DNA from 4 places in the Mesorhizobium sp. C395A genome. Region 2 is predicted to be linked to each of the others. Evidence: predicted binding sites of a transcription regulator. Region 2 holds the regulator's gene; each other region holds the start of a gene.
The links. Region 2 encodes PhoB, which activates phosphate uptake and scavenging genes when phosphate is short. Its sites were predicted from a motif close to TGTCATNNANCTGTCAT; they were not measured.

Region 1 (5,289 bases), 890 kb from region 2:
ACCGCGACGGTCAATGACTGCTTCCGTCCGGTGTCGCGCTATTTCGACCGCATCACCCGTCCCGAGCAGATCATCCCGGCATTGGCGCGGACCATGCAGGTGCTGACCGATCCGGCGGAATGCGGCCCGGTGACGCTGTCGCTCTGCCAGGACGTGCAGGCCGAGGCCTATGACTATCCCAAGAGCTTTTTCGCCGAGCGCGTCTGGCACCAGCGCCGGCCGCGTCCGGACCGGCATGAATTGGCGGCGGCGGTCACCGCGCTGAAGGGTGCGAAAAAACCGCTGATCATCGCCGGCGGCGGCGTGCTGTATTCGCAGGCTTCGGATGAACTGGCGAAATTCGCCGAGAGCGCCGGCATTCCGGTCTGCGAGACGCAAGGCGGCAAATCCTCGCTGCCCGACACACATCCGCTCAACATGGCGGCAGTCGGCGTCACCGGCACGTCCGCGGCCAACCGGCTGGCGGAAGAGGCCGATGTCGTGCTGGCGATCGGCACCCGCCTGCAGGATTTCACCACCGGCTCATGGGCGCTGTTCAAGAATTCCGGCAAGACCATCATCGGACTCAACGTGCAGCCTTTCGATGCCGGCAAGCATCGTGCGCTGCCGCTGGTCGCCGATGCGGCCGAAGGGCTCGCCGAACTCGGTGCTGCGCTGGGGAACTGGAAAGCACCGGCGACATGGACCGACAATGCGACCCAAGGCAAGAAGGCTTGGCAGGCCGAAGCCTCCAAGGTGACGGCGTCGACCAACGCCGCCTTCCCGTCGGACGCGCAGGTGATCGGCGCCGTGCAGCGCGCGCTGGGGTCCGGCGTGACCTTGCTGAACGCGTCGGGCGGCCTGCCGGGCGAGTTGCACAAGCTCTGGCAGGCAGGCGCGCCCGGCTCGTACCATGGCGAATATGGCTTCTCGACCATGGGCTACGAGATTGCCGGCGGGCTCGGCGCCAAGATGGCCAAGCCCGACCAGGAGGTCGTCGTCATGGTCGGGGACGGCTCCTACCTCATGATGAATTCCGAAATCGCCACGTCGGTGATGCTTGGCCTGAAGCTGACCATCGTGGTGCTCGACAACAGGGGTTATGGCTGCATCAACCGGCTGCAGATGGCCACCGGCGGCGCCAACTTCAACAACCTCCTGAAGGACGCGCGCCACGAGATCCTGCCCGACATCGACTTCGCCGCGCATGCGGCCAGCATGGGCGCTATTGCCGAGAAAGTGCCGTCGATCACCGGCCTGGAGACTGCGCTGCAAAAGTCGAAAACCAACGACCGCACCACCGTGCTGGTCATCGACACCGACCCGCTGATTTCCACCGATGCCGGCGGCCATTGGTGGGATGTCGCGGTGCCGGAAGTCTCCGCACGGCCGCAGGTCAACGCAGCCCGCAAGGCCTACGACGAAAAGCGGCAGATGCAGACAATCGGCGATTGATGTACATGCACCCGCCACCTACCTCCCCCTTGTGGGGAGGTCGGACCGAAGGTCCGGGTGGGGGGCTCGCGCCGCACCCCACCCCGCTGCTTCGCAGCGACCCTCCCCACAAGGGGGAGGGTGAACAAGAAACCGGAGCTAAAACTTGAAAGCCAAACTGGGCATGTCCCCCATTGCGTGGTGGAACGACGATCTTGCCGAACTCAGCGACGACGTCTCGCTGGAAGAGTGCCTGCGCCAGTCGCGCTCGGCAGGTTTCACCGGCATGGAAATGGGCCGGCGTTTTCCAAACGACCCCGAAATCATGCTGCCGATCCTGAAGCAGGCCGACGTGACGCTGTGCGGCGGCTGGTTCTCCGGCACCCTGGTCGATGAGGACATGGGCAGGAACAAGGATCGCATCCAGCCGATGATCGACCTGTTCAAGGCGGTGAATGCGCCTTGCATCGTCTATGGCGAGGTCGGCCGCTCGATCCAGGGCGATCGCTCCAGGCCTCTCGCCACCAAGCCGAAATTGTCGAACGACGAGATGAGGGCCTATGCCAGGCGCCTCACCGAATTCGGCGAATGGTGCGCCGAGCAAGGCATGCCGCTGTCCTATCACCATCACATGGCGGCAGTGGTCGAGACTGAGCCGGAGCTCGATGCCTTCATGCGCCATTCCGGCGAAGGCATTCCGTTGCTGCTCGATGCAGGGCATCTCGCCTTTGCCGGCGGCGACGTGCTGCGCGCCATCGACAACCACCACAAGCGGATCAGCCATGTCCATGTGAAGGATGTGCGCATGGGCGTGATCGACGGGCTCGACCGCACGAAGCAGTCCTTTCTCGACGCCGTGGCGCTCGGTGCCTTCACGGTGCCTGGCGACGGTTCGCTCGATTTCGGCGCCATCGTGCAGCGCTTCGCCGACCATGGCTATGAAGGCTGGTTCGTCGTCGAGGCCGAGCAGGACCCGAAGAAGAACCCGCCGCTGAAGATGGCCCAAGTGGGTTACAAGGAGCTGATGCGGGTGATGACGGCGGCCGGCTACACGGTGGAAACGCAAGGCTTTCCCAATGCGTAAGCCGGTCCGATGAAGGATTACGAGCACCCGTTCTTCCGGCCGCTGTGGCGGCGCGTTGCCGTCGTCGCCGTCTGCGTGATCTGGGCCGGAATAGAATTCGCCTCCGGCACCCCATTCTGGGGCATCATTGCGCTCGGCTTTGCCGCCTACGCGGTGTGGCAGTTCTTCTATCTTTACAAGCCGGTGGAGGAGAGCAAGGCTGCGCCTGATCGACCAAAGACCGGCGAAGCGAAGGCGGACGCCGAACCGAAGGAATGAAGCGGCCGCGGCTCGGAAGGAGCTTGCGGGTCGGACACTCGACACCTGGCGTATCGCCTACGTCGCTGATTGGCCGGAACGTCCCTAGCTTCGTCATCCTAGGGTCTTCGCGACGGAGATTCGCTCCTGCTTCGCCCTAGGATGACGAAGTTGAGAGGCCGACCTCGAAGACTTGCGATAGGAGAGACAAAACATGTCGAAACTGCTCGTCAAAGCCGACAAGGGCCATGGCCGCGTCGCCCATGTCACGCCCAAAAGCGCCGGATGGACCTATGTCGGCTTCGACCTGCACCGGCTGAAGCCGGGCGAGACCGCATCCGGCAAGACGCAGGATCGCGAAGTCTGCCTGGTGTTCGTCACCGGCAAGGGCACGGCAAAGGCCGGCGGCCAGGAACTCGGCCTGCTCGGCGAGCGCATGTCGCCCTTCGAGGGCAAGCCGTGGTCGGTCTATATTCCGGAGGGTTCGGACTGGTCGGTCACCGCCGACACCGATCTCGAACTCGCGGTCTGCTCGGCGCCGGGCCTGGGCGGCGGCTTGCCCGTTCGCGTCATCGCACCCGACGACCTCGGCCAGGAGACTCGGGGCAAAGGCACCAACACGCGCTACGTCACCAACATATTGCCCGAGGGTAAGCCCGCCGACTCACTGCTGGTGGTCGAGGTCATCACGCCCGGCGGCCATACATCGAGCTACCCGCCGCACAAGCACGACCAGGACAATCTGCCGGCCGAATCCTATCTTGAGGAAACCTACTACCACCGCCTCAACCCGCCGCAGGGCTTTGCCTTCCAGCGCGTCTACACCGACGCCGACAACACCGGCGCCCGCGAGCTGGACGAAGCCATGGCGATCGAGGACGGCGACGTCGTGTTGGTGCCCAAGGGCTATCACCCCTGCGCCGCCTGCCACGGCTACGACCTCTATTACCTCAACGTCATGGCCGGGCCGACGCGGACGTGGAAGTTCCACAACGCGCCCGAGCACGAGTGGCTGACGAAGGCCTGATCGGCCTTCGCTTGCGCCGGAAGCGGTTGGTCCAGCAGCAAAAAATCGTCGGCTAACGATCCATGGGGTCGATTTGCCTTCGAAAACCCGCATAAGCTTCGTCAATCCGTCATGGAAATCACCTATGGCAGCGGGCTGACGAGGATTTTTTTCGATGCGCTACGCCATCTATTTCACCCCAAGGCAGGACGAGCCGTTGGCGCGGATCGCCGCCAACTGGCTGGGCCGCGACCCCTTTGGCGCCGCCACCAGGCCGGTCGAGGCGGTGGGCGAGCTGTCGGCGGCCGAAGTCGCCTTTCACACCGCATCGGCGCGGCGCTACGGTTTTCATGCGACGCTGAAAGCGCCCTTCCGGTTGGCCGCCAACGAAACCGAAAGCTCGTTGCGCGCGGCGCTGGACGCCTTTGCCGAAGCAACGCCGACGGTCACCATCCCGCGCCTGGTCGTCAGCCAGATCGATGGTTTCTTCGCTTTGGTGCCGGAAGGCCCGCTGCCGCCGCTCAACCGTTTCGCCGATGATGTCGTGCTTAGCTTCGACCGTTTTCGCGCGCCGCTCACCGAAGCGGAAATCGAACGGCGCAGCCCGGATTCGCTGAAGCCGGCCGAGTTCCGCAATCTCTGTCAGTGGGGCTACCCCTACGTGTTCGAGACCTTTCGCTTCCACATGACACTGTCCGGCCGGGCCGGGCCGCAGGAAAGCCAACGTCTGCGCGCGGCAATTGACAGCCTGTTCGCCGATGTGCTGCAGCAGCCGGTGCTGGTGGATGCGCTGACGCTGTTCGTCGAAACCGAACCGGGCGCTCCGTTCATGGTGCTTTCGCATCATGCGCTCGGCCGCCGCGCTGCCCGAAAAACCGCCTGACCGCAATTCGTCCGAGTAAGCAAGGACTGCCTGAATGACTGCCGAAACTGTTCTCCACAACGCCCGCATCGTGCTTGCCGATGAGATCGTCGAAGGGTCGCTCGTGCTGCGCGACGGTTTTATTTCCGGCGTCGACGCCGGCACCGGCCACACCGGCGGGAACATGGCCGGCGAGGACATGGGCGGCGACTACATCATTCCCGGTCTGGTCGAGCTGCACACCGACCATCTCGAAGGCCACTATGCGCCGCGCCCGAAAGTGCGCTGGAACCCGATTGCCGCCGTGCTCGCCCATGACGCGCAGGTGGCCACCGCCGGGATCACCACCGTGCTCGACGCGCTGCGCGTCGGCATGGACGAGGACGCCGATCTTACCTCCGACGACATCCGCAAGCTGGCCGACGCGATCGAGGACAGCGTCGCGAAAGACCGGTTGCGGGCCGACCATTTCCTGCATCTGCGCTGCGAGGTCTCGGCGCCGGATTGCTTGCGGGCTTTCGCCAATTTCGATGGCGACGAGCGGGTCAAGCTGGCCTCGCTGATGGACCATGCGCCGGGACAGCGTCAGTTCGTCAATCTCGAGACCTACGCCTATTACTATCAGCGCAAGCTGAAGTTGACCGATCGCGACTTCCAATTGTTCTGCGAAAAGCGGATGTCGGAATC
Region 2 (5,289 bases):
GGGCTGGCCAAGCGCAAGTCCGACATGGACCAGATCGTCGAGCAGAGCCTGAAGAAGGCGGCGATCTGGAACGAGGTCAAGGACCGCCTGCAGGAGCCCGGCACCGGCCTGTCCGGCGGCCAGCAGCAGCGCCTGTGCATCGCGCGCGCCATCGCCGTGTCGCCGGAGGTGATCCTGATGGACGAGCCCTGCTCGGCGCTCGATCCGATCGCCACCGCCCGTGTCGAGGAGCTGATCGACGAACTGCGCCAGAACTACACGATCGTCATCGTCACCCACTCGATGCAGCAGGCGGCGCGCGTGTCGCAGCGCACGGCGATGTTCCATCTCGGCTATCTCGTCGAGGAGGGCGCCACCGACAAGATGTTCACCAACCCCGACGACAAGCGCACCCAGGACTACATTACCGGCCGCTTCGGCTGAGCCGTCCGGCGGGTGAATTTTCAGGCACGAGGACCAAGATCATGGGTGAACATACCGTCGCCTCCTTCGATGAAGAGCTCGGGCAGATCAGCAAGCTGATCCGCGACATGGGCGATCTGGCAGGCTCGATGGTCAGCGGCTCGACCAGGGCGCTGCTCAATTCGGACAATGCGCTGGCACAGCGTGTCGTTTCCGACGACGCCATCATGGATGCGCGCCAGCGCGAACTGGACGACCGCGCCATCACGCTGATCGCCAAGCGCCAGCCGATGGCCAACGATCTGCGCGCCGTGGTCGGCTCGATCCGCATGGCCGGCGACCTCGAGCGCATCGGCGATCTCGCCAAGAACATCGCCAAACGCGTCGGCACCGTGGGCTTGAGCGTCACGCCGCGCGACCTCTCGCACTCCATCGATGCCATGGCGCAGCTGGTGCTGATCCAGGTGCAAGGCGTCGTCGAGGAATATGCCGCCACCGATGCGGCAGCTCTTGCAAAACTCAGGAATGACGACGAGCGCATCGACGTCAAATACACGTCCGTGTTTCGTGAGCTCTTGACCTACATGATGGAAGACCCTCGCAACATCACCGCCTGCACGCATCTCTTGTTCTGCGCCAAGAATCTTGAGCGCATCGGCGATCATGTCACCAACATCGCCGAAAATGCGTATTATGTGCTGACCGGCCAGCAATTGCCCGCCAATCGTCCGAAGCAGGACGAGACGGCGATGGCCACGCCGGCCTGATGAGGGTGAACTGCCTATGATCGCGCCACGCATCATGGTCGTGGAGGACGAGGAGCCGCTAGGCGTGCTCCTCCGCTACAACCTCGAATCCGAAGGCTATCACGTCGAGGTGGTGACACGCGGCGACGAGGCCGAGATCCGCCTGCAGGAAAACGTGCCCGATCTCCTGGTGCTCGACTGGATGGTGCCCGCTGTTTCCGGCATCGAGCTCTGCCGGCGGCTTAGAGTGCGGCCCGAAACCGAGCGGCTGCCGATCATCATGCTGACCGCGCGCGGTGAGGAAAGCGATCGCGTGCGCGGCCTGTCCACCGGTGCCGACGACTATCTGGTCAAGCCATTCTCGACGCCGGAGTTCATGGCGCGCGTGAAGGCGCTGCTGCGCCGCTCCAAGCCGGAAGTGCTGTCCAGCGTGCTCAAGGTCGGCGACATCGTGCTCGACCGCGAGTCGCACCGTGTCTACCGCAAGAAGAGCGAGATCAGGCTCGGACCGACCGAGTTCCGGCTGCTCGAATTCATGATGCGCCATCCCGGCCGCGTGTTCTCGCGCAGCCAGCTGCTCGACAATGTCTGGGGCGAGACGATCTACATCGACGAGCGAACCGTCGACGTCCATGTCGGGCGCTTACGCAAAGCGGTCAACAACGGCCGCATGCCGGATGTCATCCGTACCATTCGCGGCGCCGGCTACGCGATCAGGGAAGACTAGGATGCTGCGCGTCGCGCCGTTGCCGGCCATTCAGGCGACATGCTTGCCGGATTTGGCCTGAATGCCCGGCGCGAAAATCTCCTGATCGACGAAGCCGAGCGCGCGCATGGCACAGCCTTCGCGGATCAGCGGCAGCTCGTTGGGCTCGGTGTCGAAGGAGATCGACTTCGAGTGCTGGCCGCCGGCGGTCTGGGCGATCGCTTCGCGCAATGCCGGCTCGATCAGGTCGAAGGCGGCGGCGCTGACGCCAACCATGGCGACAGGCGCCGGGTCGATCAGCGCAAACAGGCTGCCGAGGCCGAAGCCGAGCGCCTCACCGGCCTTGCGATAGGCTTCGCGCTCCGGGCCATCGGTTTCGCGGGCGCGCGCGGCGAGTGCGCGCATATCAGCGTCGCCGATATCGACCGGCTCGGCATCTTCGCTCATCATTTTGGCGCTGCGCCAGATGGCGTAGTTTCCGGCATAGGCCTCGACGCAGCCGCGCCGCCCGCAGCGGCAGAGCGCGCCGCCCGGACGGTGGATCATGTGGCCGAACTCGCCGCCCGAGGAATGGGTGCCGGTGAACAGTTCGCCTTTCAGCACCAGCCCCATGCCGATGCCGTGCGACAAGAGGATCGCGATGAAATTGTCGCGGTAGCGCTCGGGCTGGCGCCATTGCAGGGCCACCGCCATCATATTGCAGTCGTTCTCCATGGTGGCAGGAATGCCGAATTCCGCTTCCAACATGTCGGCGAAGGCAATGTCGGTCAGTGGCGTGATTGGCGACCACAGCATGGCCCGCGCCTGCGAATCGGTGATGCCCTGGATGCCCATGGCAATGCGGGCGATGCTCTGGACATCGAGGTCCGGGTCCGCGAGACGCCGCCCGACGATTGCTACGCATTCGCCGATCAGCTCGTCGCGCGGCATGGTCAGCGTGTCGAGCCGGCGCTGTTCTTCCGCGACCACCTGGCCGGCATAGTCGATGACGGTGACGGAGAGGAAGTTCAGCGACAGCACCACGGTCATGACCGCCGCCGCTTCCGGGTTGAGGCCAAGGCCGACCTGCGGCCGGCCGCGTTTCAGCGAGCCGGTCTCGCCAGGCTTGCCTTCAATCAGGATGCCTTCTTGAATTAGATCAGACGAGATTGCCGATATCGTCGAATGGCTGAGGCCGGTGGTCGCCGCAATCTCGGTCCGCGACGGCTGGCCGCCCCGGCGCACGGCCGAAATCACCATCGCACGGTTGCGACGGCGCAGATCGTCGTGGCGGATCCCAACCGACATTTGTTTTCCTCCCGGCCTCCTCGCGCCTCATGATAGTGAAGGCGTTCGACGGCACCAGCCAAATATTGGCAGACGCCGGCAGCCCTGTCATTGTTTATTGCGGAGCTCGAAAAAATTCGGCAACGCCATCAGAATCCATCATAATCGATGTTGACAGTGCCTTATCATTGAACCAGTATTTTTTCGAGGCTCGAAAAAATGGAGCCTCTTTGTGCAGGCCTTCGGGCCGGTTTTGTCGCGCCGTGGGCGGCGCAGGGAGGGTTATAATGAACAGATTTGCAGCCGCCATGCTGGCGGGTGTCGCCATGTCGCTGGCGCTGATGTCGGTCGCGCAGGCGAAGGACAAGGTCATCGGCGTGTCGTGGTCGAACTTCCAGGAAGAGCGCTGGAAGACCGACGAGGCGGCGATGAAAACGGCGATCGAAGCCGCCGGCGACAAGTACATTTCGGCCGACGCGCAGTCCAATCCCGGCAAGCAGCTGACCGACGTCGAAAGCCTGATCTCGCAGGGCGCCAACTCGCTGATCATCTTGGCGCAGGACGCCTCGGCCATCGGCCCGGCGGTGCAGAAGGCGCTGGACGAAGGCATTCCGGTCGTCGGCTATGATCGCCTGATCGAGAACAAGGACGTCTTCTACCTGACCTTCGACAACAAGGAAGTCGGCCGCATGCAGGCCCGCGAAGTGTTCAAGGCGAAGCCCGAAGGCAACTATGTCTTCATCAAGGGCTCTGGCTCGGATCCGAATGCCGATTTCCTGTTCTCGGGCTCGATGGAAGTGCTCAAGGAAGCCATCGACTCGGGCAAGATCAAGAATGTCGGCGAGGCCTATACCGATGGCTGGCTGCCGGCCAACGCCCAGAAGAACATGGAACAGTTCTTGACCGCCAACGACAACAAGGTCGATGCCGTGGTTGCGGCGAATGACGGCACCGCCGGCGGCGTTGTCGCCGCGCTGACGGCGCAGGGCCTCGCCGGAACGGTTCCGGTCTCGGGCCAGGACGGCGACCATGCCGCTCTGAACCGCATCGCGCTCGGCACGCAGACGGTGTCGGTGTGGAAGGACGCGCGCGAACTCGGCAAGAACGCCGCCGAGATCGCCTCGCAGCTTGCCGATGGCAAGAAGACGGGCGACATTGCCGGCGCCAAGGACTTTACCACGCCTGGCGGCAACACCGTCAAGTCGCTGTTCCTGACCCCCGTCGCGATCACCAAGGACAACCTCAACGTCGTCATCGACGCCGGCTGGATCAAGAAGGACGAAGTCTGCACGGGCGTCGCCGCCGGCAGCGTCGCGGCTTGCGACTGATCTCGACGACTTGAAGAAATGAGGCGCCGCGGCTGTCAAGCCGCGGCGTTTTCTCTACGAGAATTGTGTGTTTCCGCCATGGGCGGCAAACTTCTAGGCTGTGGTCCGGCATCCGCGCCAGACGGCAAGCCGCTGGAGGACATCATGACCGACACGACCTCAAATCCGCAGGCCGATACGGCACGAGCGTCTGAACTCGGCGCGGTCGCCCGGTTCCTGAAGGCGACCGAGCTCGACACGCGCATGCTCGGCATGGTCGGCGCGCTGCTGGTCATCTGGGTCGGCATACATATCCTGTCGGGCGGGCTTTTCCTGACGCCGCGCAATCTTTGGAACCTGTCGGTGCAGACGTCCTCGGTCGCGATCATGGCTACCGGCATGGTACTGGTCATCGTGATGCGCAACATCGACCTTTCGGTGGGCTCGGTCGAAGGCGTGATCGGCATGATCATGGGCGTGGCACAGGCCGAATTCCTGATTCGCGTCATCGGCTTCCAGCTTGGAAACCCCTGGCTCTGGGTCGTCGCGCTTGCCGCCGGCGTGGTGTTTGGTCTGCTGATCGGCGCGTTCCAGGGCTTCATCATCGCCTATATGCAGGTTCCGGCCTTCATCGTGACGCTTGGTGGCCTGCTGGTCTGGCGTGGCATGGCATGGCTCATCACCAGCGGGCGCACGGTCGCGCCACTCGACGCCACCTTCCAGCTGATGGGCGGCGGACCACGCGGCTCGATTGGCGCCGCTGCCAGCTGGATCGTCGGCATCGTCGCCTGCGCGGCGGTCGCCTTCGCGCTGCTCAACGGTCGCTCGCAGCGCAAGCGCTTCAGCTTTCCACTGCGCCCCG
Region 3 (5,289 bases), 2.6 Mb from region 2:
CTGGCCGTGCACCAACGGCAGCCACGTCATCGAGCCATCGGCATCGAAGCGGGCGACCGACAGCACGCCATCGTCGAGCAGATCGGCGCCGGAGGCCGGGTTGGCCTTGTCATAGGCCTTGGCCGAGACGAAGCGGTACATATATTCGAAATAGTCGTCGTCACCCATATAGACGACAACGCGGCCGTCCTTGTTGAGGACCACGGTCGAGGCCTCATGCGACATGCGGCCAAGTGCCGTGCGCTTCACCGGCCTGGACTGAGGATCGTAAGGGTCGATCTCGACCACCCAGTCGAAGCGGTTGGCCTCGTTCGGTTCCTTGTCGAGGTTGAAGCGGTCATGGAAGCGGCCGCGGCCATAGATGTCGGAGCCATCGAAGCCGTAACGGTCAAGCAGGTCGGCGATCGGCGCCCTTTTCGGGTCGCCGCCGAAAATGTCGGACACGCCTTCCTCGCAGGTCAGCACCGTACCCCAGGGGGTGAAACCGCCGCTGCAGTTGTAGCTGGTGCCGAGCACTTTGGTGCCAGTCGCGTCGGCCGAGGTCTTCATCAGCGCATGGCCGGCAACCGGTCCGGAAACGGTCATTTCGGTGTTGGCGGTGATGCGGCGGTTCAGCGGACTGTCGGCTACGGTTTCCCACTTGCCGTCCTTCAATTGCACCTCGACGATCGAATGGCCCATCGCGGCCATGCCGAGATCGACCTGTTCCCTGGTCATCGTCTTGCCGGCATCGCCCTCGGTCATCCCCGGAAACATCACATTGGGCGAGATGTATTCGTTGTTGACGCAGAGCAGGCCATGATCAGAATTCACCGTGCCCTTCGGCAGCGGCATGAAGGCGATGTAGTCGCAATTGTAGCCGAAGCGCTTTTCCTGTTCCTCCGCCGCGACCTTGTTGCCGTCGAATTCGGCGAGGCCAGCTGCAAGCGGATCGCCCCAGCGCGCGACGATGGTCGTCTCATAGCCTTCGGCGGCGGCATGGGTCTTGTCGTAGACCCGCTTCAGCTCGGGAAAGCCGAGCGTCGACTGCGCTGCGGCGGCATGCGTTTCGCCGGCAAACAAGGAGCCGACAAAGCTGCCGCCGGCAATCAGCGCGCCGGAGGCGAGGCTGCCTTTCAAAAGAGACCGGCGCGAGACGCGCTCGGCAATGATTTCGCGGATGAAGGGGGAGGATGAAGACGGTGTATTGGCCATGGTGTCTGCCTCTCAGGGTGGATGTTACGGCGCACCGTTGCCCTAGTCTGCTTAGGCAACATTCACATGACATAGGAGGAAGGTTTTGCCGCAACTGGGCGCGGCACTACGCATCGCTCAGCCCTTGGTGCAGGTCGAGGCGGTGAAGGCGCCGTCGGGCTGCTTCAGAATGATGTCGAATGACGGGGCGGTCTCGCCGTCCAGTGTTGCCTGTGTCATGGAGACGGAGTTGCCACCGGTGGTATAGCCGCCCAGCGGCCCGAGCCAGGTTATCTCGCCATTGGCATTCATCTGATAGTTGTAGCCTTGCGTCCCGGTGCCGAATGTCACCGGGCCGGTATAGACATTGCCCTTGATGGTGATGTCGCCGAGGTTGAGGAAGGCGCCGAGCAGGTAGACCTCGCAATGATAGGTGCCGTCCGGAAGCTTGCCCTCGCCGAAATCGGCGCGCGCGGCGCCGCTCGTTGCCATCAGCAGCAGGATGCAGGAAATGCGGGAGATGCGAGATGTCATGACGTCTCTCTTTTGAAGGGCGAGCTTGCCCTATTTTTGCGCGGTGCCGCAACATTGTTCGCCCGGAAACCACGGCCGGAGATCAAAAACTAGGCATTTGTCTCAATTGGGCGAAAATTAAGCAAAAGTCGTGTGCGCTGCGCAAATTTGCCTCAATCAATTTTACCGGCTGCCTTTGTTGTTTCTCCAGGCTAATATACCAACCGGCTGATAACGCTCGGCTATTCCATCTTTATGAGCGGCGCCTTCGCGTTTGGCACGGCAGTTGCTTTGCATTGTCGCGGTGCAATCAAACAGCTTGGGAGTCTTCGGTATGAGGGGTAATTTCTCCACAATAACAAAAATGTTTTCGGCGGGCGTGATCGCCGCCGGCCTGTCGATGTCGTCTCCGGCCAAGGCCGCCGAAGACACGATCAAGGTCGGCATTCTGCATTCGCTGTCGGGGACCATGGCGATTTCGGAGACGACGCTGAAAGACGCCATGCTGATGCTCATCGAAGAGCAGAATGCCAAGGGCGGTCTGCTCGGCAAGAAGCTCGAGGCGGTCGTTGTCGATCCGGCCTCCAACTGGCCGCTCTTCGCCGAAAAGGCGCGCGAGCTGATCTCGAAGGACAAGGTCGCCGCCGTGTTCGGCTGCTGGACCTCGGTGTCGCGCAAATCGGTGTTGCCGGTGTTCTCGGAACTCGACAACATCCTGTTCTACCCCGTCCAGTATGAGGGCGAGGAAAGCGAGCGCAACGTGTTCTACACCGGCGCCGCCCCAAACCAGCAGGCGATTCCTGCCGTCGATTATCTCATGAGCGAGGACGGTGGCTCGGTGAAGCGCTGGGTGCTGGAAGGCACCGACTACGTCTATCCCCGAACCACCAACAAAATCCTCGAGGCCTATCTGAAGGCCAAGGGCGTCGCCGCCGAAGACATCATGGTCAACTACACGCCGTTCGGCTTCTCCGACTGGCAGACCGAAGTCTCCGCAATCAAGAAATTCGGCTCGGCCGGCAAGAAGACCGCCGTCGTCTCGACCGTCAATGGCGACGCCAACGTTCCGTTCTACAAGGAACTCGGCAACCAGGGCATCAAGGCCGAGGACATCCCGGTCATGGCCTTTTCGGTCGGTGAGGAAGAACTGGCCGGTCTCGATACCGCGCCGCTGGTCGGCCATCTCGCTGCCTGGAACTATTTCGAGAGCGTCGACACACCCGAAAACAAGAAGTTCATCGCCGACTGGCACAAGTTCATCAAGAATGACAAGCGCACCACCAACGACCCGATGGAAGCTCACTATATCGGCTTCAACATGTGGGTGAAGGCGGTCGAAAAGGCTGGCACCACCGATCCCGACAAGGTCATCGACGCCATGGTCGGCGTGTCCGTGCCGAACCTCACCGGCGGCTATTCGACCATGATGCCGAACCATCACATCACCAAGCCGGTGCTGATCGGCGAGATCCAGGCCGACGGCCAGTTCGAGACCGTGTCGCAGACGCCCGGCCTCGTGATGGGCGACGAATGGTCCGACTATCTGCCCGATTCCAAGGACCTGATTTCGGATTGGCGCGCGCCTCTGTCCTGCGGCAACTTCAACGTTGCCACCGGCAAATGCGGCGGCAAGGGCACGAACTGATCCCTCCCGGGACTGACCGATCGTGGACGCGTCCACGATCGGTACCGCCAAGCGTCCGGGCGCTTCAGCCCGCCCGGACGCGGAATTTCCCCACAGAAGAGTATCTGAACGGATGATCCTGTTGCGCACTCTCGGCCTCATGCTGGTGTTCCTGGTGGCAAGCCTATTGCCGTCGAACGCAGCCGAAGCCGATCTGCGCGCCATCGTCGCCAAATTCGCCACGGGCACGGGCTTTGCCGCCACTGAGGCTGTGGTGCGCGAACTTGCCGCCACCGGCGATCCGCTGGTTGAACGGCCGCTTGCAGCCCTCGCCGAAGGCAATCTCTACATTCGTAAAGCCGATTCAGCCGTCTTCGTCGGCAGTGAGGCCGCCGACAGCGTCACGCTGCTCGACCCGCTGAGCGGCGAGAAAGCCGGCGACGCCGCCAAGGCCGACATCACCAAGATCAAGGTCAACAACACGCTGCGCCGTGTCATCCGAGATGCGCTGGGAACGCTGACGTTGCGCGCGAGAGATCCTTCTGTTCGCATCGCCGCCGCCGACACCATGTTCAAGACCCCCGATGCCGCCAATATCGAGCCGCTCGATGCAGCCATCGCCGCCGAGACCGACGCCAAGGTCAAGGCATTGTTCGAACAGGCGCGCGCGGCATCGGTGCTGGTCTCCGATAAGCCGGAGGCCGACAAGCTTGCCGCCATTGCCCTGATCGGCGCGCGCGGCGACCGCGACGCGGTCTCGCTGCTCACCGCGGTCGAGGCCAATGCGCAAGGCGCGGTCAAGGATGCCGCGACGGCGGCAATCGCCAGCATCAATTCGAGCCTGGCGCTGTGGGATGCCGGCCAGAACATATGGTACGGCATCTCGCTTGGCTCGGTGCTGCTGCTGGCCGCCATCGGCCTCGCCATCACCTTCGGCGTCATGGGCGTCATCAACATGGCGCATGGCGAGATGGTGATGCTCGGCGCCTACACCACCTTCGTCGTCCAGCAGGTGATCCGAACCTCATTCCCCGGCCTGTTCGACTGGTCGCTGGTGATCGCGCTGCCGCTCGCCTTCCTGGTTGCCGCTTCCGTCGGCCTGATCATCGAGCGCGGCGTCATCCGTTTCCTCTACGGCCGGCCGCTGGAAACGCTGCTCGCAACCTGGGGCGTCTCGCTTGTCCTGCAGCAGGCGGTGCGCTCGATCTTCGGACCGACCAACCAGGAGGTCGGCAACCCCTCCTGGATGTCGGGATCGTTCGATGTCGGCCAACTCGCCGTCACCTGGAACCGCCTCTGGATCCTGGTGTTCGCGCTCACCGTCTTCGGCGTGCTGCTCTTTGTTATGAAGCGCACGCCCTGGGGCCTTCAGATGCGCGCCGTCACCGCCAACCGCCGCATGGCCGCCTCGATGGGCATCAGGACGCCTTGGGTCGATGCGCTGACCTTTGCGCTCGGCTCCGGCATTGCCGGCATTGCCGGCGTCGCGCTCAGCCAGATCGACAATGTCTCGCCCAATCTCGGCCGCGGCTACATCATCGACAGCTTCATGGTCGTGGTCTTCGGCGGCGTCGGCAATCTCTGGGGCACGCTGGTCGGCGCCTTCTCGCTCGGCATCGTCAACAAGGTTCTCGAACCCTATGCTGGCGCGGTGCTCGGCAAGATCGTCGTGCTGGTGCTGATCATCCTGTTCATCCAGAAGCGCCCGCGCGGCCTGTTCGCGCTCAAGGGCAGGGCGGTGGAAACATGATCACGGGACGCTTCTTCGCCGCGGGTGCCGACCGTCGCATCGCCATCACTATTTTCATCCTGCTGACGGCCGCCATTATCGTGCCGCTGCTCAACCTCGCAGTGTCGCCGCAAAGCGCGTTCTATATTCCGTCCTACATCGTCGCGTTGACGGGCAAGTACCTCTGCTATGCATTGCTTGCCTTGGCGCTCGATCTCGTCTGGGGCTATTGCGGCATCCTCTCGCTCGG
Region 4 (5,289 bases), 3.1 Mb from region 2:
GCCTTCGATGCCCTTGACCTTCTCGATCTCGCCTTTCGCCACCTGCTTCAGGAAATTGGCGGCGCTGTCGGCACCGATCTCATAGTGGTGCATGACGCCAAGCGGGTAGTTGGTCATTTCCATGTGCAGCCGGGCAAGGTTTCGCCAGGTGCCGCCAACGGCGTAGAAGGGCCGTCCCTGCCCGCCCTTCAACATTTTGGCGCGCGCCAGTTCGTCGCGGGTGATCTTTGCCGCCTGGGCGAGCGAATTCCTGGCCATGTCCTGCAGCCGCAGGCCACCCAGCGGCAGCGTGATGCCGTCGCCGATCGCCTCGCCATTGATGTCGATAAGCTCCAGGCTGCCGCCGCCAAGATCGCCGGCAATGCCATCGGCGGGGTGGAAGCCCGAAATGACGCCAAGGGCCGAATAATGGGCCTCCTGCCGGCCAGTGAGCACGCGGATCTCGGTCTTGAGCACATCCTGGGCGCGATGGATGAAGTCGGGTCCGTTGATCGCTTCGCGGGCCGCGGCCGTTGCCAGCACAAACATGTGCTCCGCACCCGCCTGGTCGGAGAGCGCGCGGAAACGGCGGAACTCCTCCATCGAGCGCGTCACCGCCTCGGGATCGAGCTTGCCGGTCGAAACGATGCCGCGGCCGAGGCCGGCCAGCATCTTTTCGTTGAACAGCAAGGTCGGCGAGCGCGCCAGCCCTTCATAGACGACAAGGCGGATCGAGTTCGAGCCGATGTCGATGATGGACAGCGGCCGGCGATCCTGCAGCCGGCCTTGGGACGTTGAAATCATCAGCCGGTGTTCTTCTTGCGACGCTTGAACTGCGCGATGCGCTTGGGCGCATGCGACTTCAGCGCGTCACCCCGTCCCGACAGGCTCGGATTGGTCATGAAATATTCCTGCGCGTTGAACGGTTCCTCACCCTCCTCCAGCACGACGCGCCGGGAGGTTCCGTCAGCCAATACGTCGAAACTTTGCTGGTTGTCCATGATGTTGCCCAGCATGATCTGGCCAAGGATCTGTTCATGCACCGTTGGATTGGTGATCGGCACCATGGTCTCGACGCGGCGGTCGAGATTACGTGGCATCAAGTCGGCCGAGGCGATGTAGACGATCGCCTCGTCCGACGGCAGGCCATGGCCGTTGCCGAAGCAATAGATGCGGCTGTGTTCGAGGAAGCGGCCGACGATCGACTTGACTCTGATGTTTTCCGACAGGCCGGGCACCTGCGGCCGCAGGCAGCAGATGCCGCGCACGACGAGATCGATCTCCACGCCGGCACGGCTGGCGTCATAGAGCGCATCAATGATGTTGGGATCGACGAGCGCGTTCATCTTCATCCAGATGCGCGCCGGACGGCCAGCCAGCGCGTAGGCGACCTCGTCGGCAATGTGCTTGAGGATACGGCTGCGCAGCGTAAACGGCGAGATGGCGATCCGCATCTCATCGGTCGGCTCGGCATAGCCGGTGATGAAGTTGAACAGCTGGGCGACATCGCGCGCGATCGTCGGATCGGTGGTGAAGAAGGACAGGTCGGTGTAGATGCGCGCGGTCACCGGATGGTAGTTGCCGGTGCCGAGATGCACATAGTTGCGCAGCTTGCCGTCCTCACGCCGCACCACGAGCGACATTTTCGCATGGGTTTTCAGTTCGAGGAAGCCGAACACGACCTGGACGCCGGCGCGTTCGAGGTCGCGCGCCCAGCGGATGTTGGCTTCCTCGTCGAAGCGCGCCTTGAGCTCGACCAGGGCGGTCACCGACTTGCCGGCCTCGGCCGCGTCGACCAAGGCGCGCACGATCGGGCTGTCGTTGGAGGTGCGGTAGAGCGTCTGCTTGATTGCCACCACCTCCGGGTCGGCCATCGCCTGGCGCAGGAACTGGACCACCACGTCGAAGGATTCATAGGGGTGGTGGACGACGATGTCCTTCTCGCGGATGGCCGCGAAACAGTCGCCGCCATGCTCGCGGATGCGCTCGGGAAAGCGCGGATTGTAGGGGGTGAACTTCAGGTCGTCGCGCGGCACGGCGACGATCTCGGAAATCTGGCTGAGCGCCAGCGGGCCGGTCAGAACGCTGATGCGGCTCGAAGAGACGCCAAGCTCGCCGGCGACGAACTCGCGCAATTCGCCGGGCATCGACTTGTCGAATTCGATGCGGATGACCGAACCGCGGCGGCGCCGCTTCAGCGCCGTCTCGAACAGGCGCACGAGATCTTCCGACTCTTCCTCGACCTCGATATCGCTGTCCCGGATGATGCGGAAGGTGCCGGAACCCTTGACCTCATAGCCGGGGAACAGCTTGCCGATATAGAGGCCGACAGCCTCCTCCAACGGAATGAAGCGAACGTGCTGCTTGCGGTCGGGCAGACGGATGAAGCGCTTCAGCGCCACCGGCAGGCGCAGAAGCGCGCTCATCTCCTCGCCATTCTTGCGATGGCGCAATTGCAGCGCCATCGAGAAGCCGAGATTGGGAATGAACGGAAACGGATGCGCCGGGTCGATCGACAGTGGAGTCAGGACCGGGAAGACCTGGTCCTGGAAATGATCTTCCAGCCAGACTTTCTCATCCTTGGTCAGTGCATCGCGGGTGATGCTCTCAATGCCTTCCTTGTTGAGCAGCAACATCAGCGCCGAAAGGCTGTTCTGCTGGTCCTCCTGCAGCCGCTCGACCTCGCGCAGCAATTGTTCCAGCTGCTGCTCCGGCGTGCGGCCGTCGGGGCTCTTGAGCGCAATGCCTTCGCGCACCTGGCCCGCAAGGCCGGCGACGCGGACCATGAAGAATTCATCGAGATTGGCGGCCGAAATCGACAGGAAACGGACGCGTTCGAGCAGCGGATGGTGCTCGTTCTGTGATTCCTCGAGCACACGCCGGTTGAACTGCAGCCAGGAGAACTCACGGTTGACGAACCGATCGGGGTTGCCGCCCTCGGGGCTCGCCACCTCGACATTGATGAATTCGCTCTGCACCGGCTTCAGTTCGTTCATGGTTCCTGCTCTTCCCCGCCAACCGTCCCTTGGAGCGCCGCTGGACGTGCCATGCCTCTAACACGCTTTTGTGACGCATGGCCCTTCGGCGAAAACCATTCCGATTTCAGGGACATGCACTTAACCGGCTCACCGTATCCTCTGACAGGCTTTTGCGACAGTTTCATTTCATCGATCTTGCAAACAGGTCTGTTATGTTCCAGATGCTTTTCGACGAGATCAAGGAGACGACGATGGCAGGCGGTTCCATTCCCCACTTCCAGAACGATGCGGGCCATCCGGCAATCGACATCGGCGTCAAGGAATTCATGTGCACCGGCGCCAACCCGCCCTTCGACCATCCACACGTGTTCCTCGACATGGGCGACGACAATGAAAAGGTCTGCCCCTATTGCTCGACGCTCTACCGCTATTCGGCGAAGCTGAGGGCGACGGAAACGCTGCCGGCCGGTTGCCTTTATATCGACCAGGCCGCCTGATCCTTCCGCGACAAGCCCGATGGAAGACATCAGGTCCCGGCAGGTCATAATCGCCGGGGCCGGCATCGCCGGGCTGACCGCTGCCCTTGCCTTCGCCGGACGGCGTTATCCGGTAAAGCTGATCGAACAGGCACAGCACCTAGACGCGGCCGGCGCCGGCATCCAGCTTTCGCCCAACGCAACACGCATTCTTGGAAAACTCGGCGTGCTCGACCGGCTGCTGCCCGCAGCGTTGCGGCCGGAAGCGGTCGTGCTCAAGGACGCCGGGACGCTGCGCGAACTGGCGCGGGTACCGCTTGGGCAAGCCGCCGAAGCGCGCTGGCAGGCGCCTTATCTCGTCGCTCACCGCGCCGATCTGCAGGCAGCGCTGCTGGCGCAAATGGCCGAACGGCCGGAGATTGAGCTCATCACCGGCGCCCGCGTGACCCGCATCGTCAAAGACGCGCAATATGTCGCCGTGACCGCCGAAGTGGACGGCCGCGAAATCGAGGCACGCGGCAAACTGCTGGTCGGCTCCGACGGCGTCTGGTCGGCAGTCAGGGCGCAACTCGCAGGCGAGGACTTCGTCAAAAGCCGTTTTTCGGGCGAACTCGCCTGGCGAGTCACGATCGCGGCCGAGAGCGCCGCCGGCGAAGCCTTTGTCGCGATCGGCGCCGCCGACTGCGTCACCACGTTCCTGCATCCAGGCTTCCACATGGTCGCCTATCCCGTCAGCAAAGGCCGGGCCTTCAATCTCGCCGCCTTCACCAAGGGTGAGCGCATGGCCGAAGGTTGGTCGGGCCATGCCGATCCCGCGATCCTCACGGCTGCCCTGCGCGGCACCGCGCCGGGCCTGACGAAGCTCGTGGCACTGGCCGGCCCATGGACGGCCTTTCCGATCCACACCGTCGAACAACAGCGGTGGACGAGCCCGCAGGGCATCGCGCTGATCGGCGACGCTGCGCATGCGATGACGCCGTTTGCCGCACAGGGCGCGGCAATGGCGATCGAAGATGCCATCACGCTTGCCGACGCTATCGCCGATTTCCCTGGCGATCTGCTCAGAAGTTTTCAAATCTGGGAAAATCTTCGGCGGCCGCGTGTCGCCAAGGCCGCGCGTCGTGGGGCCGTAAACCGCCTCGCCTGGCATGCTGCCGGCCCGGTGGCGATCGCCCGCAATCTGTTCCTGGCCATGCGCTCGCCCGACAAGCTCGCCGCCGACCTCGACTGGCTCTATGGATGGCGAGCGGACACTCGGCAGTCTAGATCGTCGACGTAGCGATCCTTCCCACCCCCCTCTGTCCTGCCGGACATCTCCCCCGCAAGGGGGGAGATTGGATGTCGCCGTCGCCTTCGCCAAAATCGCCGGCGTTGCAGCAGGAGCGCCGCGGGCAAAACGGCTGATCTCCCCCCTTGCGGGGGAGATGGCCGGCTGGCCAGAGGGGGGTGCTGTCCCGCTGACTTCAAAAGATCCAACACTGTCGCGGTGCGATGAAGGACTGCTAGTTATGAAACCGCATTGAAAATCCCAGCGAGGCCGGCAGCGGGTTCCACCAGCCGGTGCGCAGGCCGGCGGTGCGCAGGCCGGCGGCTGTCCAGGTGTTGCAGCCGCCAAGCGCGTTGAAATGGCCGTTCGCCTCGAAGAAGCGGTCGAAGCTGGAATAGGCGGCGTTCTCGATGACGACCGGACCATGCGGCCCTTGCTGGAAACTCGCGTCGATATAGTCGAGCAGCGCTGCAAAATGCTCCTCATCGATGTCGAAACCGGTGACAGCACGGTGCGGCTCGGCGATGGTCCCGGCGATATCGACATGCATGACCGAGGCGTCCAGTGTCAGCGCCTTGAGGACGGGCAC

Region 1: the regulator PhoB is predicted to act here: its motif matches at 3,858-3,874, upstream of NLY37_RS24405 (DUF1045 domain-containing protein).
Region 3: the regulator PhoB is predicted to act here: its motif matches at 1,250-1,266, upstream of NLY37_RS07440 (PhoX family protein).
Region 4: the regulator PhoB is predicted to act here: its motif matches at 3,130-3,146, upstream of NLY37_RS04860 (RNA degradosome polyphosphate kinase).

The regions. Positions count from the first base shown of each region.
Region 1 covers NZ_CP100473.1:4,988,502-4,993,790, forward strand. The annotation lists gene iolD (3D-(3,5/4)-trihydroxycyclohexane-1,2-dione acylhydrolase (decyclizing)) at 1-1,434, shown strand, start outside; gene iolE (myo-inosose-2 dehydratase) at 1,580-2,497, shown strand; gene NLY37_RS24395 (hypothetical protein) at 2,507-2,755, shown strand; gene iolB (5-deoxy-glucuronate isomerase) at 2,949-3,761, shown strand; gene NLY37_RS24405 (DUF1045 domain-containing protein) at 3,916-4,623, shown strand; gene NLY37_RS24410 (alpha-D-ribose 1-methylphosphonate 5-triphosphate diphosphatase) at 4,658-5,289, shown strand, end outside.
Region 2 covers NZ_CP100473.1:4,097,476-4,102,764, reverse strand. The annotation lists gene pstB (phosphate ABC transporter ATP-binding protein PstB) at 1-423, shown strand, start outside; gene phoU (phosphate signaling complex protein PhoU) at 465-1,169, shown strand; gene phoB (phosphate regulon transcriptional regulator PhoB) at 1,186-1,875, shown strand; gene NLY37_RS20025 (ROK family protein) at 1,906-3,141, opposite strand; gene xylF (D-xylose ABC transporter substrate-binding protein) at 3,408-4,448, shown strand; gene NLY37_RS20015 (sugar ABC transporter permease) at 4,593-5,289, shown strand, end outside.
Region 3 covers NZ_CP100473.1:1,501,906-1,507,194, forward strand. The annotation lists gene NLY37_RS07440 (PhoX family protein) at 1-1,194, opposite strand, end outside; gene NLY37_RS07445 (hypothetical protein) at 1,312-1,707, opposite strand; gene urtA (urea ABC transporter substrate-binding protein) at 2,021-3,331, shown strand; gene urtB (urea ABC transporter permease subunit UrtB) at 3,444-5,060, shown strand; gene urtC (urea ABC transporter permease subunit UrtC) at 5,057-5,289, shown strand, end outside.
Region 4 covers NZ_CP100473.1:984,765-990,053, reverse strand. The annotation lists gene ppx (exopolyphosphatase) at 1-783, opposite strand, end outside; gene NLY37_RS04860 (RNA degradosome polyphosphate kinase) at 783-2,975, opposite strand; gene NLY37_RS04855 (zinc-finger domain-containing protein) at 3,209-3,454, shown strand; gene NLY37_RS04850 (FAD-dependent monooxygenase) at 3,474-4,712, shown strand; gene NLY37_RS04845 (TIGR02117 family protein) at 4,936-5,289, opposite strand, start outside.